2 regions of the Sphaerisporangium sp. NPDC004334 genome follow, and region 2 is predicted to be linked to the other one. Evidence: riboswitches for the same ligand, from Rfam matches in the RefSeq annotation. Region 2 holds a riboswitch; the other holds the start of a gene.
What was found. A riboswitch is a leader RNA that binds a small molecule or an ion and turns the genes downstream of it on or off. The one in region 2 is predicted to bind cyclic di-AMP.

Region 1 (7,637 bases), on a different contig from region 2:
GGCTGCCGACGGCCTGCGCCGGCTGGGACGTCCACGGCATGGTCGACCATCTGGTGGGCGAGAGCCTGCTGGCGCCGCAACTGCTCGCGGGGCGGCAGGCCGCGGAGGCCGGCGAGCTGACCGAGGGCGACCTGCTCGGCGACGACCCGGTGAAGGCGTTCGACGTGGCGGCGGCCGCGGCGATGCGCGCCATGGAGCCGGCCGACGTCCTCACGCGGACGGTGCGCCTGTCGTTCGGCGACGTCTCCGGGGCGGAGTACATCGCCGAGTTGTTCGCCGACACCCTCATCCACACCTGGGACCTCGCCAGGGCGATCGGCGGTGACGAGCGGCTGGACCCCGAGCTGGTCGAGGTGTGCGCCGAGTGGTTCGCCGGAGCGGAGGAGGGCTACCGGCAGGCCGGGGTGATCGCCGAGCGCCCGCCGCTGCCGGAGGACACCGACCCGCAGACCCGCCTGCTGGCCGCCTGGGGCCGCGGCGGCTGACGCGCGGGCCGAGGGAGCGCGGTACTCTCGGCCCCGTCGCGCGTCACCGCCCCCGGCACCCGGCCGGGAGACGACGTGGGGTCACCTCCGGCAGGCCCGCAAGGCCGACGCGGTGGCGAGGTGACGGCCGGCGTGGGGAGGGTCAGCGGGAGACGGGCCGCTTGCCGTGGTTGGCCTTCCTCTTCTTGCGGGCCCGGCTCTTGCGCGCGCGTCTCGCCATCTCGGCCTCCCCATCGGTACGGGTCGTGCTCCCCACCATGCATCCGCGCCCGAGCCGGTACAAGGCCCAAACGCCAAAGAAAGCCCCCGGAGCCGCCACCCGGGGGCCGTCCACCCGCCCCACCATCGCCCCTCACGTTCCAACAAGGTGCAGGTCAGATTATGTAGTATTTTGATGGAACTTGGTGGAGAGGTGAGGCGATGCTGGCTCAGCAACGGCAGCAGGCGATCCTCGAGCGCGTCCGCAGGAGCGGCGCGGTACGGGTCGCCGACCTGGTGCGGGAGCTCGGGGTGTCGGACATGACGATCCGCCGCGACCTTGAGGCGCTGGCCGAGCGCGGGCTGGTGGACAAGGTGCACGGCGGCGCCACCGCCACCGGCGCGGGGTCCACCGAGGAACCGGGCTTCGCGGCCAAGTCGGTGCGCCAGCAGGCCGAGAAGGAGGCGATCGCCCGCCGCGCCGCCGAGCTGGTGCGCCCGGGCAGCGCGGTCGCGCTGTCGGCCGGCACGACCACCTGGACCCTGGCCCATCACCTGGCCGACGTCCCCCACCTCACGGTCATCACCAACTCCGCCCAGGTCGCCGACGTCTTCCACCGGGCCGGGCGCGCCGACCAGACCGTCGTGCTCACCGGAGGGGTGCGCACGCCGTCGGACGCGCTGGTGGGGCCGGTCGCCGTGGCGGCCATCCGCGCGCTCAACGTCGACACGCTGATGCTCGGCGTGCACGGCATGAACCCCAGGGCGGGCTTCACCACTCCCAACATCCTTGAGGCCGAGACCGACCGCGAACTGGTCGCGGCGGCGCAGCGGCTGGTCGTGCTGGCCGACCACACCAAGTGGGGCACCGTCGGCATCAGCACGATCGCCAAGCTGGACGAGGCGCACGTCGTGATCAGCGACACCGGCCTGCCGGAGGAGGCCAGATCGGCGCTGTCCGAGCAAGCCGGCACGCTGCTGCTGGCCGACCCTGCGGGGACGGCGCCACCGACCGAGCCGGCGCGCGACGCCGGCGGGTCCGGACGCGCGAACCGCGCTCCGGGAACAGAACGGGCGGCCCGGGCCGCCGACACGACAGGACAGGCGGCTCAGCCGGCCGCCGGACAGGAGGTGGCCCGGTGAAGCGGACCGTCACCCAGCTCGCCGATGGGCGAGAGCTCATCTACTTCGACCACGCCGAGAGCGCCGACCGCGGCGCCGCCGACACCCGCGAGCTGCCCCCGCGCCCCGCGGCCTCGGACCTGCGGTACGACCCGGTGATGGACGAGTGGATCGCCATCGCCGGGCACCGCCAGGGCCGCACGTTCCTGCCTCCCACCGACGAATGCCCTCTGTGCCCCTCCCGGCCGGGCCACGCGACCGAGATCCCCGCCGCCGACTACGACGTCGCGGTGTTCGAGAACCGTTTCCCGTCCTTCAGCTTCAACCTGGGCCACTACGAGGACGTGGGCGGCCTGAGCGAGGTGCGGCCCGGCGTCGGCCGGTGCGAGGTGGTGTGCTTCACCTCCCGGCACGACTCCTCCTTCTCCCGGCTGTCTCCCGAGCAGGTCGATCTGGTGCTGGTGGCGCTCGCCGACCGCACCGACCACCTCTCGCGGCTGGAGGGCGTGGAGCAGGTGTTCCCGTTCGAGAACCGCGGCGCCGAGATCGGCATCACGCTGGCGCACCCGCACGGCCAGATCTACGCCTATCCGTACGTGACGCCTCGCACGCGGCAGATGCTGGCCTCGGCGGCCCGCTACCGCGAGCGCACGGGCGGCGACCTGTTCGCGGACGTGCTGGCCGCCGAGCGCAAGGCCGAGACGCGCGTGGTCGCCTCCAACGAGCACTGGACGGCGTTCGTCCCCGCGGCGGCGCGGTGGCCGTTCGAGGTGCACGTCTACCTCAACCGCAGGGCGGCCGACCTTCGCGAGCTGGACGCCGAGGAGCGCGCGGCCTTCGGCCCGCTCTACACCGACGTGCTGCGGCGGCTGGACGGGCTGTTCGGGGTCACCATGCCCTACGTCGCGGCCTGGCACCAGGCACCCGTGCGCACCGGGCGCGACCTCGCCTACCTGCACCTGCAGCTGTTCAGCATCCGGCGGGCGGCGCAGAAGCTGAAGTACCTGGCGGGGTCTGAGTCGGCGATGGGCGCGTTCGTCAACGACGTACTGCCCGAGGAGGCGGCCCGGATGCTGCGCGAGCAGCCGTGACCGCGCCCGCCCTGGACGGCCCGCCGCGGGCGCGGCGGCGGTGACCACGCGCACGTCACGTCGGGGGACGTCACATCCGGGGTCGCCATAAATACGGATCTACCACTACCATCCATCAGACACCGGCCGTAACGGCCGGTCCGCCTAATCCCAGGTGCCCCGCCTGGGAGCCGGGGACCCATCGGTTCCTCTGGGGTGAATCCACGCGTGTGGTAGGGCGTCTCCGGCCCGAACCCGTCAGCTAACCCGGTCGGCAGATGGAGAGGAGCGGGCTCTGCCCCTGTCTTCCGGCCGCCACGGTTCCGTGGCCGCCTGCGCTCTGATGGTGGCCGCCCTGGTGCTCGGCCCGTCCACGGCCGGCGCCGCCGCCCCCAAACCCACCGAGAAACAGCTCAAGGCACAGCTCGCCGCCCTTGGCAAGCAGGTCGACAAGCTGATCGCCCAGTACAACGCCAAGCGCGTCGCGGTCGCCAAGGCCAAGGACGCGGAGAAGAAGGCCCGCGAGCGGCTGAAGGCCGCGGAGACCGAGCTCACCGCCTCCGAGGGCCAGGTGGGCGACATCGCCCAGCTCAGCTACCAGGCGGGCAGCGGCCTCGGCATGATGCGCGAGCTCATGTCGCCCGGTTTCGGCGGCGCCGCGATGCTGCAACAGCTGCAGGCCGAGCAGTCCGCCGAGATCGGCCGATATGCCACGGCCCGTGACGCCCGCAAGAAGGCGGCCGACGACGCGGCCGCGCTGACCGACGGCCTGCGCGACGACGTCGTCGAGGTGACCGCCCAGCGCAGGGACGCCGAGAAGCTGATCGGCCAGATCAAGGACAAGCTGGACCGGCTCGTGCCCACCGCCCCGGGCAAGCAAGCCAACGGGAGCTGGGCGCCCGAGCTGCCGGCCGGGAGCGAGAACATCACCCCGCGGATGCGGCTGATGCGCGCCGAGGTCAAGGACCACTTCCCGCTGCGGTTCCCCGTCGGCTGCTACCGCCCCGAGAACAGCGGCGAGCACCCGCTGGGCCGGGCGTGCGACTTCATGCTCAGCTCCGGCGGGGCGATGCCCTCGCCCGCCGGCGTCGCGATGGGCGAGCAGATCGCCGCCTGGGCCATCAAGAACGGCGGCAAGCTCGGCGTGAAGTACGTGATCTACCGGCAGCGGATCTACAACCTGGGCTTTCCCGGCTGGCGGTCGATGGCCAACCGCGGCGGGATCACCGCCAACCACTTCGACCACGTGCACATCTCGATGTACTAGCCGTCCGGCCGTCTTGCCGCCGGTGAAAGTTCCATCCGGACGCTCGCCCGGAGGATGTATTACGGTGACCCGCCGCCCGGTGACCGTGCGGCGGGCGTGGCACCGCGACGTGGCTCCGGGGCGCCTGCCGCGCGGCCCGGCGCCGGTGGGGCCGATCAGCCCGGCAGGCGGATGGGGTTGACGATGTCGGCGTAGATGAGCAGGCTGCTCATGGCGATCAGGAAGATCGCGACCGTGTACGTCAGCGGCAGCGCCTTGGCGATGTCCACGTGCCCCGGCATCGGGCGGCGGCGCACCCGGGCGTAACCGCGCTTGATGCCCTCCCACAGGCCGCCGGCGATCTGGCCGCCGTCCAGTGGCATCAGCGGGATCAGGTTGAACATGCCGATCGCGAGGTTGAACCCGGCCAGGAGCTGGATGAAGCCGGCGATCTTGTTCTCCAGCGGGATGGCCGCCGCGGCGATCGCGCCGCCCAGGCGCCCGGCGCCGACGACGCTCTGCGGGCTGTTGAGGTCACGCTCGGCGCCGCCGAAGGCCGCCTGCCAGACCCCGACGAGCTTCTGCGGCAGTTGCAGCAGTGCCGAGCCGGTGCGCCTCACCAGGTCCGCCATGGCGCCGACGACGTACCCGAGCCCCTGCTTCTCCACGACGAGGGTGGGGCTGACTCCGAGAAAGCCGACGTTCTTGTCCAGCTTGTCCGGGTCGTCGAGCGAGGGGCGATCTTGCGCGATGAGCGTGGCGTTCAGCGTCATCGGCTTGCCGTCGCGCTCGATGCCGATGGCGACCGGGCCGGGGCCGTGGGTGCGGATCAGCGTGCTGGCGTCGTCCCAGGAGTTCACCGGCCTGCCGCCGAACGAGACGATCTTGTCCTTGGCCCTGAGCCCGGCGAGCGCCGCGGGCGTGGACCGGTGGGCCGGGGTGCACTGCTGGCCCTTCGCCTGCTCGGCCACGGTGACGACGCACTTGGAGACCTCGGCGACCACGGGCGTGGGCACCGAGATGCCGAAGCCCATCAGCACGATGGCGAACAGCACGAAGGCCAGCACGAAGTTCATCGCGGGACCGCCGATGAAGATGATGACCTTCTGCCACCAGGGCTTGCGGTACAGGACGCGGTCGGCGTCGCCGGGCCTGACCTCCTCCAGCGCCGCCTGCCTGGCGCTCTCGATGAGCGCCTGCCACGGCCCGGTGGAGATGTTGCGAAGCTTGTTCGGATCATCGTTGGGCCGAGGGGGAAGTGCCCCGATCATGCGGATGTAGCCGCCCAGCGGAATCCACTTCAGGCCGTATTCGGTATCACCGCGGCGGCGCGACCACATCGTGGGCCCGAAACCGACCATGTACTGCGTGACCTTGACGCCGAAGAACTTCGCGGGCACCAGATGGCCCAACTCGTGCAGGGCAATGGACACGGCCAACCCGACGAAGAAGATGAGAAACCCGGCCACTGCGAGCCAGCTCATAGGTGCTACCCCCACGTCGGAGAAGATGCCTTCTGTTTGGATTGCCCGTTCCGAGCGTAACCGAACGCGCGAGGGCTTCGGCCGCCGCCGGAAAACAACACTCAACGACCAAGCGTAGGAGTGACTTGCGCGCGGTGGAGCGAATCGGGAGACTGCATTGACGGTACGCAATCATGTAGACACCGTGGGATATGAGTCGGCGTAGCATAATTTGCCGGTTCTGTTCCCAAGGACCAAGGGAGCACCTTGATACGCATCCTGGTTGCCGAACACCTACCTCTCGTCCGCCGGGGCCTTGTCGCCTCGCTGAACGGCGAGAAGGATCTCATGGTGATCGCCGACGTCGCCTCCGGCGAATACATCGTGCCGGCAGCCATGGAACTCACCCCGGACGTGGCGGTGGTCGACGTCGACCTCCCCGACGTCGACGGGCTCACCGCCGCCGCGCGCCTGCACCAGAAGGCGCCGCGCTGCAAGGTGCTGCTGCTGTCGGCGCGGCCGAACCCCGGGCAGGTGCGCCGGGCCTTCGCCGCCCACGCGCTCGGCTTCCTGAGCACGAACGTGGCGCCCGAGCATCTGGCCGACGGCATCCGCCGCGTCGCCTCCGGGCGCAAGGCCGTCGACTCCGACCTCGCCATCGCGGCGCTCACCTCGGCCGACAACCCTCTCACCCCCCGCGAGCAGGACGTCCTGCGCATCGCCGCCCAGGGCGCCTCCTCCAAGGAGATCGCCGCCAAGCTCTATCTATCTGTGGGAACGGTCCGAAATCACCTGTCGCGCATCATCTGCAAGACCGGAGCCCGCAACCGCGCCGACGCGGTGCGCATCGCCGCCGAGACCGGCTGGCTCTGATCGCGTTGGGCGCGGACGCTACGGCCGCCAGATGAGGATGAGCGCGCAGTCGTCGTTGTGCCCGGCCGACATGGAGTTGACCAGGGGGCGGGCGCCGTCGTGGAAGCCCGAGGGCACCAGCCGCTCGGCCTCGCCGAGCAGCCGATCAAGCCCGGAGTCGATGTCGCGCCCGGGCTGCTCGATCAGGCCGTCGGTGTAGAGCATCAGCGCGTCGCCCTTGCGCAGCACGCCGCTGTCGGGCTCGCAGTGCAGGTCGGGGACGACGCCCAGCACGACGCCCTTGGCGGCCGACACCTGCCAGGTGCCCGTGCCCGCGTCGAACTTGACCACCGGCGGATGCCCGGCGGAGGTGATCTGGTACGCCCCCGTGGACAGGTCGAGCCGGAGGTGGACGGCGGTGACGAAGCCCTCGCCCTCGGGCTGGCGGTGCAGGTAGGCGTTGCAGGCGGGCAGGAAGGACTCGACCGACCCCAGCAGCCCGCCGAAGGTGCCCGAGAGCATCAGCGCGCGGGTGCCAGCGTCCACGCCCTTGCCCGACACGTCGACCAGGGCGACCTCGAGAACGTTCCCGTGGCGCATGGAGACCAGGAAGTCGCCGCCGAAGGAGGAGCCGCCCGCCTGCTTGAGCACGACCCGCGAGCCCCACTCTTTGCGGTTGAGCGGCGGCAGCTCGCCCTGCCGCTTGAGGCGGTCGCGCAGTTCGAGCAGCATCGCGTCCCCGCGCAGCCCCTGGACGCCCAGCTTGCCGCGCGTGCGGGCCATGAGGAAGGCGAGCACCGTCGTGAACCCGATGGTCACCAGCAGCCCCGCGCCGACGGAGCGCACGCCGAGCGTGGCCGCGATGTAGCCCAGCGCCACGGCGACGGCGCCCACCAGGGCGGCCAGGCTGCGCATGCGGAGCTGCAGGCCCCCGACGAGGGTGACCAGGATGAACAGGCTCGGTGAGAACCACTCGGTGGAGACGCGCGCGGCGAGAGCGCCGAGCGCCAGCGTGGCGACGCTCAGCGTGATGAGCAGGTTCCGGTCACGCGCCAATGGCCCCCTCCGCAGGAACCGCACGATCCGCACCAGGAACGGGATGCGAACCAAGATCGCGCGGAGCCGCGGGGGGATCAGCGGCGCCGGACGGGAAGTCATGATGCGCTCGACTCTATCTGCCCATCTGCCGTTTGGGCAGCCG
Region 2 (7,637 bases):
CCGGGACCCACGCGAGGAACTCGAAGCCCCACAGGACGCCGGCGCGCTTGATCGCGACGTCCGAGGCGAGCCCGCCCTCGACGCCGCCGCCCACTGGGACGATCTTGATGCCCATGACGATCTTGCCGACCGTCTGGCCGCGCTGCTTCGTCATCAGGAACTCGTAGCCGACCCAGACCAGCCCGGCCAGGATCGCCGTCAGCAGGCTGGCCAGGAAGACGCCGCCGCCCGGGCTGATCGCGCCCGTCGCGGGGTCGAAGCTCGGCGCGGTGACGATGAGCGCCGCCAGCACGGCGTTGAGGATCACATACGGGATCACGATGATGACGATGTCGATGATGCGGGCCACCAGGCGCTGCCACCACTCGGCCAGCGGGGCGGGGGCGCCCGGAGGCTGCGTGCCGGTGGCCGGGTAGCCCTGCTGGTAGCCGGCAGGGCCGTACCCCTGCTGGCCGTACTGCTGCTGGCCGTAGCCCTGCTGGCCGTAGGCCGCCCCGTACGGCGGCGCCTGCTGGGCGTGCTGCTGCCCGTAGCCCTGCTGGTCGTGGCCGGCCTGCTGCCCGTACTGCGGCTGCCCGTACTGGGCCTGCTGCCCGTACTGCTGCTGCCCGTACTGGGCCTGCTGGCCGTACGCCTGCTGCGCGTCCTGCTGGCCGTACTGGCCCTGCTGGCCGTAGCCCTGCTGGGCCTCCGGCTGGCCGTACTGCTGCTGGCCCTGCTGGGCCTGCTGGCCGTACTGCGGCTGCCCGTAGCCCTGCGGCTGGCCGTAGCCGCCGGTCTGCTGGCCGTACTGCGGCTGCCCGTAGGACGGCGACTGGCCCTGCTGGCCATAGCCCTGCTGGGCCTCCTGCTGGCCCTGCTGGCCGTACGCCTGCTGCCCGTACTGCTGGGGCTGCTGCCCGTACTGCTGCTGGCCCTGCTGGGCCTGCTGGCCGTACTGCGGCTGCCCGTAGCCCTGCCCCTGCTGGGGGTGGGAAGGCTGGCCGTAGGCTCCGGTTCCACCCTGCTGGCCGTAGGCGCCCGGCTGGCCGTAGGCTCCCGTCCCTGGCTGCTGGCCATAGGCTCCCTGCTGGCCATAGCCCTGCTGGGGGTAGGCGGAGTGCTCCGAGGCCGGCTGGGGACGGTGGACGACGGTCACCTCCGGATCGATGCCCGGGGGGTTCTGCTGCCCATATTGCGGAGAGCCGGTTGACGAATGACCCTCGTCCGGCTCGTCGCGTGGGTACGGCGGCTGTCCGGTGCTCACCGTGTCACCTCACTTCGGCTTCGCACGTGGCCTCTGTCAGGCGCACGTGCCGTGGTGTTGCCAAGGTAGCGACAGCGGGATCAACAGTCACCTTTCCATTCCGTCACCCTGAAGGTCAGGATCGCGGGTTCACATGCAGCAACATCCGCGTGTTGCCCAGGGTGTTCGGCTTGACGTGCTCCAGGTCGAGGAACTCGGCGACGCCCTCGTCGTAGGAGTCCAGGAGTTCGGCGTAGACCTCGGGGGAGACCGGCGTGCCCTGGATGGGGACGAAACCGTGCCTGCCGAAGAACTCGACCTCGAAGGTCAGGCAGAAGACCCGCTGGACCTCCAGCCGGCGGGCGGCGTCGATGAGCGCAGCGACGATCATGTGGCCGATGCCCATGCCGCGGCAGCCGGCGTCGACGGCGACCGTGCGGATCTCCGCCAGGTCCTCCCAGAGCACGTGGAGCGCGCCGCAGCCCACGACCATGCCGTCGCGCTCGGCCACCCAGAATTCCTGGACGTCCTCGTACAGGGTCACGGTCGACTTGCGCAGCAGGCGCGGCCCGTCGCCGGAGTAGGTGTCGACCAATTTCCTGATCGTCCGCACGTCGGAGGTGCGGGCCCGCCGGACGGCGGGCGCGCCCTCGGCGGACGGGCGCTGCGCGGCCTGCCTCATGACGCGTCAGCGTATCCGCCCACCGGCGGGGCGGCGTTCGACGCCGTGCCGGGACCCCCCGATAACGGACTGTCCGAAATACCTGCCAATTCGCGCCGCCATCACGGAGTGTGATCCGGTGCACGCGGTCGGTGCGCGCCTCGGGGGAGCCTGGAGGCGTGGCGCGCGAGAAGCTCTTTGACCTGCGGCTTTTCTTCGAGCCCCTATCCGCGGACCGGGTAATCGCAGCTCGGAACGGGTGCGGGACGCCCACTGGCGTGATCTTTCCGTGACGCGCCGGTTGTGGAACCTCAACAGAATTCGCAGTTCTGGTTGAGCAGGAACCTGAACTGGACTAATGTCCAGCGTCAATGTCGGTCGTCGTTCCGCGGCGACCGCACCGCCTAATTCCCGCCCCATCCGAACGGCGGGAAACCGGGGACCCAAAGGTGGGTCCGGGGAAGGTCCCCCGGCGACCCGCCACCCCTGGGGTGAATCCGAGAGGGAGGCATCGCGATCCTCCATGGTCACGTGCTCGGTAGGGCTGCTCCGGCCCGAACCCGTCAGCTAACCCGGTAGGCGTCCGAGGAGAGGAGCTTTTTGGTGCAGCCTAGGCGCACGCCTGGAAAGAGTGCGGGCAGGCATGCCCGCGGGCGAGAACGCGGTGCCCATTCCCGCTTCGGGAGCGCCTCCAATGCGTCCTTGCGCCTTCCCCGCCGCATCGCGCTGGTGACCGCCGCGCTGATGGCCGTGACCTTCGGGTCGCCTCTGGTGTCCGCGACGGCCGAGCCCAAGCCCAGCCTCAACGACCTGAAGAACCAGGTCGAGCACCTCTACAACCAGATCGAGTCGCTCACCGAGCAGTACAACGGCCAGAAGGAGCGCCTCAAGCAGGCGCAGCGGTCGGCCGAGCTCGCCAAGAAGACCCTCTCCAAGAGCGAGGCCGACCTGGAGGCCAAGCGCGCCAGAGCCGGCATGTACGCCCAGGACGCCTACATGACCGGCGGTCTGGGCTCGCCGCTGACCCTCGCCATGTCCGGCGACCCCGACGCCTACCTCGATCGCGTGGCCACGACCTACGCCCTGCAGCTGCAGCAGGGCGAGGAGGTCGCCCAGATCGGCAAGGCGATGGCGACCGCCGAGCGCGCCAAGGCCGGCGCCAAGGCCCGCGAGGCCGAGGTCAAGAAGCTCGTCTCCGACCTGTCCTCCCAGCGTGACAAGATCCGCGGCCTGGTCGCCAAGACCGAGGGCAGCCTGTTCAAGCGCGCGCTGTCGCAGGCCGGCGGGTACGGCCGGGCCATCAAGATCGAGATCCCGATCCCGGGCGAGGGCAAGGCCGCCCAGGCCGCCAAGTGGGCGCTGACGCAACAGCTCAAGCCGTACGTCTGGGGCGCCGCGGGGCCGAGCACCTTCGACTGCTCCGGCCTGGTCATGTGGGCCTACCAGGAGGTCGGCATCAGCCTGCCGCACTACACCGGCGACCAGTGGACCGCGGGGACCCACATCACCCGCGAGGACCTGCGCCCCGGCGACCTGGTCTTCTTCTACACCGACCTGCACCACGTCGGCATCTACATCGGCGGCGGCATGATGGTGCACGCACCGCGCACCGGCGATGTCGTGCGGGTGGTCCCGCTCGGCAACCGCCCGTTCGCCGGCGGCGTGCGCATCGCCGACTAGCGCCGTGGCGCGCACGCCGAACGAGGCGGCCGTCGGTACGGTGACGCCGCCTCGCGCCGGGACGAGGTTCCCTGCCTCGGACGGTGCGACCTCAGATGAGGCGGCGCCGCGCCGCCCAGGCCACGGCCTCGATGGCCGTGGCGACGCCTATGCGGTCGCAGATGCCGCGCAGGCGGCGTCGTACGGTGCGGCCGCTCACGTCGAGCCTGCGTCCCACTCTGTCGACGGTCACGCCCTTGGCCAGTTCGGCGAGCAAGAGAAGATCATCGTCGCTCAGTCCCACACCGTCTGATCCCGAAGGAATGTCATTCCCTCGGGAAACCAGATCCGGATACGCCATCGGGTGTCCTCCCCCACGACGAACTCGGCAACATACTGAATGCTTCGGCCCGCCCCGTCAGGAACGTTAAACGCCGCGTTGAAAGGTCGTCAAGCACTGACCTCGATACCCATGACGTTTGTGATTGACATACCAGTGCATATGTGAACTACTCGTGACATGTCCCCGCACCTCCCGGTCCGGGGGGACATCGGCGATGATCATGGCCGTGGGCCGCATGATCCGCCATGGAAGACCACCGCGGCGCTGGTGGAGGCCCGGTTCCATGCGGGACGCCTCGCGGGCGCCCCGGCTCGGAGATATACGGTCGACACGCTATACGCCGAATTCGACCCGCGAAACCAGTACGCTTTCTGACTTTCTTCCGCCGGTCACGCCCGTGGGCGTAACACTCCGGCCACCACGATTTGCCGTGGCGGATCACCGCGCCGCGCCGTATTCGACGCGCGCGCCCCCCTCCACGTCTCCGATATGGATCTCCCCCGCCGCTTGATCGCGCGGGGCGCGCTCAAGCGGTGTTGCGGTTGTAGATCAGGCGCAGCCCGATGAGCGTCAGCCAGGGCTCGTGGACGTCGATCGAACGGGCCTCGTTCACCACCAGCGCGGCCATCGACCCGGTGGCCACGACGGTCACGTCGTCGGGGTCGGACGCGAGCTCGGGCGCCATGCGCTCGACGATGCCGTCCACCTGGCCGGCGAAACCGTAGATGATGCCCGCCTGCAGGGCTTCGACGGTGTTCTTGGCGATCACCGAGCGGGGGCGCACCAGCTCGACCTTGTGGAGCTGGGCCCCCGCGGCGGCCAGGGCGTCCACCGAGATCTCGATGCCGGGGGCGGTGACCGCGCCGACGTACTCGCCCTTGGCCGACACCGCGTCGAAGGAGGTGGCGGTGCCGAAGTCGACGATGATGCACGGCCCCCCGTACAGCGTGACGGCGGCGAGCGCGTTGACGATGCGGTCGCTGCCGACCTCCTTGGGGTTGTCCATGCGCACCGGCACCCCGGTGCGCACGCCCGGCTCCACGATGACGGCGGTCACGTCGCCGTAGTAGCGCCGGCACATCTCGCGCATCTCGTTCAGCACGGAGGGGACCGTCGAGCAGATGGCGATGCCGCCGATGTCGGCGTCCTTGAGCAGGGGGCTCTGACCGAGCAGCCCCTGCAGGACGACCGCGATCTCGTCGGCGGTGCGCCTGGCGTCGGTGGCCAGGCGCCAGTGCTCGATGACCTCCTCGCCCTCGAAGAGGCCGAGCACCGTGTGGGTGTTGCCGACGTCGATCGTGAGCAGCATCAAGCCCCCCGAAGGTCCAAAGCGATGTCCAGTGCGGGCGCCGAATGGGTCAGCGACCCCACAGCAAGGTAGTCAACACCGGTTTCGGCCACCTCACGAGCCGATTCCAGGCGGAGTCCACCGCTGGACTCCAGCCGGGCCCTGCCGCCCACTAGGGCCACGGCGCGGGTCAGCTCCTCCACGGTGAAGTTGTCCAGCAGGATCTCCTCCGCTCCCTCGGCCAGCACCGGCTCGATCTGGTCCAGGCGGTCGACCTCCACCTCGATCGGCAGCTCCGGATAGGCCTGCCGGACGGCGCGGAACGCCTCGGCGACCCCACCGGCCGCCACCACGTGATTGTCCTTGATCAAGGCCGCGTCCGACAGGGACATCCGATGATTGACCCCGCCGCCGCACCGCACGGCGTACTTCTCCAGCGCCCTGAGGCCGGGGAGGGTCTTGCGGCTGTCGCGGACCCGCGTGCCGGTGCCGCTGACCGCCTCGACCCAGCGGTGGGTCAGCGTGGCGATGCCCGAAAGGTGGGTGAGCAGGTTGAGCGCGGTCCGCTCGGCGGTGAGCACGTCGCGCACAGGTCCGACGACGGTCATCAGCACGTCGCCGCGCGCGACGCGCTCACCGTCCTTGACGTGGCGCTCCACGGTCAGGCGGCCCTGGGAGGCGCCGTGGAAGACCGCCTGGGCGACCGCGAGACCGGCGACCACCCCGTCGGCCCTGGCCACCAGGTCGCCCACCGCCGCCTGGTCCGCGGGGACCGTGGCGATGGTCGTCACGTCGCCCTCCTCGGTGACGTCCTCGGCGAGGGCGGCGCCGATCACGACCATGACCTGCGCCGGGTCCAGGCCCGCCTCCGCCAGGTCGGCCTCGAGCTGCTGCGGCAGGCCGGCCGCCCGGTCGTCGTGGTGCTCGGCATAGCTCATGGTCAGTCCCTCCTCGGCCAGGGTCACGTCGAGGTGTCCCAGCCACCAGGCGTCGTCGCGTTCGGGGAAGTCCTCCCGCCAGTGGGAGCCGCGCGTCTCCTCGCGGGCCCGGGCGGCCGCCACCACGGCGCTCGCCACGGTGAGCAGGTTCGTGGCCTCCCACGCCTCGGTGCACGGCTCGACGGCGACCGGGGTCCAGCGGGCGTCCAGCAGGCCGTGGCCCACCTCCGCCAGGCTGCGCCCGCTGCGCAGCACCCCTGCGCCGGCGCTCATGCGGCTCTGCACCCGCGGCCGGACCCGGGGGTCCACCAGGCCGGCGGCGCGGCCGTCGTCGACCGGCTCGCCCGGGCTCCGCCGCCGCGGGGAGGCGAGGTCGGCCGCGATGCGCTCGGCGAAGACCAGCCCTTCCAGCAGGGAGTTGGAGGCGAGCCGGTTGGCCCCGTGCACCCCTGTGCAGGCCGCCTCGCCGCAGGCGTACAGGCCGGGGACGCTGGTGCGTCCGCGCAGGTCGGTATGGACGCCGCCGCTGGCGTAGTGCGCGGCGGGCGCGACGGGGATGGGCTCGCGGGCCGGGTCGATGCCGTGCTCCAGGCACACCGCGTAGATCGTCGGGAAGCGGGTGCGCCACTTGTCCTCGCCGAAGTGCCGGGCGTCCAGGCGCACGTGGCTCGCGCCGCTCTCCAGCATGCGGCGCATGATCGCCTTGGCGACGACGTCGCGGGGCGCCAGCTCGGCCAGCTCGTGCACGTCCACCATGAACCGCTCTCCGGCCTCGTCGAGCAGGACGGCGCCCTCGCCGCGCACCGCCTCGGAGATGAGCGGCTGCTGGCCGGTGGAGTCCTCGCCGAGCCAAAGGACGGTCGGGTGGAACTGCACGAACTCCAGGTCGCGGACGACGGCGCCGGCCCGCAACGCCAGGGCCACCCCGTCGCCGGTGGACACCAGGGGGTTGGTCGTGGCGGCGTACACCTGGCCCATGCCGCCGGTGGCCAGCACGACGGCGCCCGCGCGCACCGCGCCCACGCCGTCCCTGGCGCCCTCGCCCATGACGTGCAGCGTGACCCCGCAGGCGGCGCCGGAGGCGTCCTTGAGCAGGTCGAGCACCAGAGCGTGCTCGATGATCTCGATGCGGCCGCCCTCGGCGGCGCCGGCGCGGACCGCCTCGACCAGGGCGCGCTGCACCTCGGCGCCGGTGGCGTCCCCGCCCGCGTGGACGATGCGGTCGCGGCGGTGGCCGCCCTCCCGGGTGAGCTGGAGCCCGCCGCCGGGCTCCCGGTCGAACCGGGCCCCGTGCGCCATCAGCCGCCGCAGCGCGCCCGGTCCCTCGGTCACCAGCGCCTGGACGGCCCGGGCGTCGCACAGCCCCACACCGGCGATGAGCGTGTCGCTGAGGTGCTCGGACCAGGAGTCGGCCGGGTCCAGGACGGCGGCGATGCCGCCCTGCGCCCAGCGGGTGGACCCGGCCGACAGCACGTCTTTGGTGACGACGAGCACGCGCGCGTCGGGGGCCAGCTCGGCGTACC

Region 1: it holds a riboswitch for cyclic di-AMP, as region 2 does, so the genes downstream of both, ACWEN6_RS29185 (coiled-coil domain-containing protein) here and ACWEN6_RS32180 (NlpC/P60 family protein) in region 2, are expected to answer to the same signal.

What each region holds. Positions count from the first base shown of each region.
Region 1 is NZ_JBSGDZ010000024.1:117,678-125,314, reverse strand. Features, by position in the region: gene ACWEN6_RS29205 (TIGR03086 family metal-binding protein) at 1-485, shown strand, start outside; gene ACWEN6_RS29200 (50S ribosomal protein bL37) at 628-705, opposite strand; gene ACWEN6_RS29195 (DeoR/GlpR family DNA-binding transcription regulator) at 906-1,826, shown strand; gene galT (galactose-1-phosphate uridylyltransferase) at 1,823-2,896, shown strand; cyclic di-AMP (ydaO/yuaA leader) riboswitch at 3,028-3,166, shown strand; gene ACWEN6_RS29185 (coiled-coil domain-containing protein) at 3,201-4,142, shown strand; gene ACWEN6_RS29180 (M50 family metallopeptidase) at 4,298-5,605, opposite strand; gene ACWEN6_RS29175 (response regulator transcription factor) at 5,852-6,457, shown strand; gene ACWEN6_RS29170 (PP2C family protein-serine/threonine phosphatase) at 6,476-7,594, opposite strand.
Region 2 is NZ_JBSGDZ010000029.1:98,445-106,081, forward strand. Features, by position in the region: gene ACWEN6_RS32170 (RDD family protein) at 1-1,246, opposite strand, end outside; gene ACWEN6_RS32175 (amino-acid N-acetyltransferase) at 1,362-1,907, opposite strand; cyclic di-AMP (ydaO/yuaA leader) riboswitch at 2,289-2,484, shown strand; gene ACWEN6_RS32180 (NlpC/P60 family protein) at 2,589-3,566, shown strand; gene ACWEN6_RS32185 (helix-turn-helix domain-containing protein) at 3,658-3,822, opposite strand; gene ACWEN6_RS32190 (type III pantothenate kinase) at 4,415-5,197, opposite strand; gene ACWEN6_RS32195 (L-aspartate oxidase) at 5,197-7,637, opposite strand, start outside.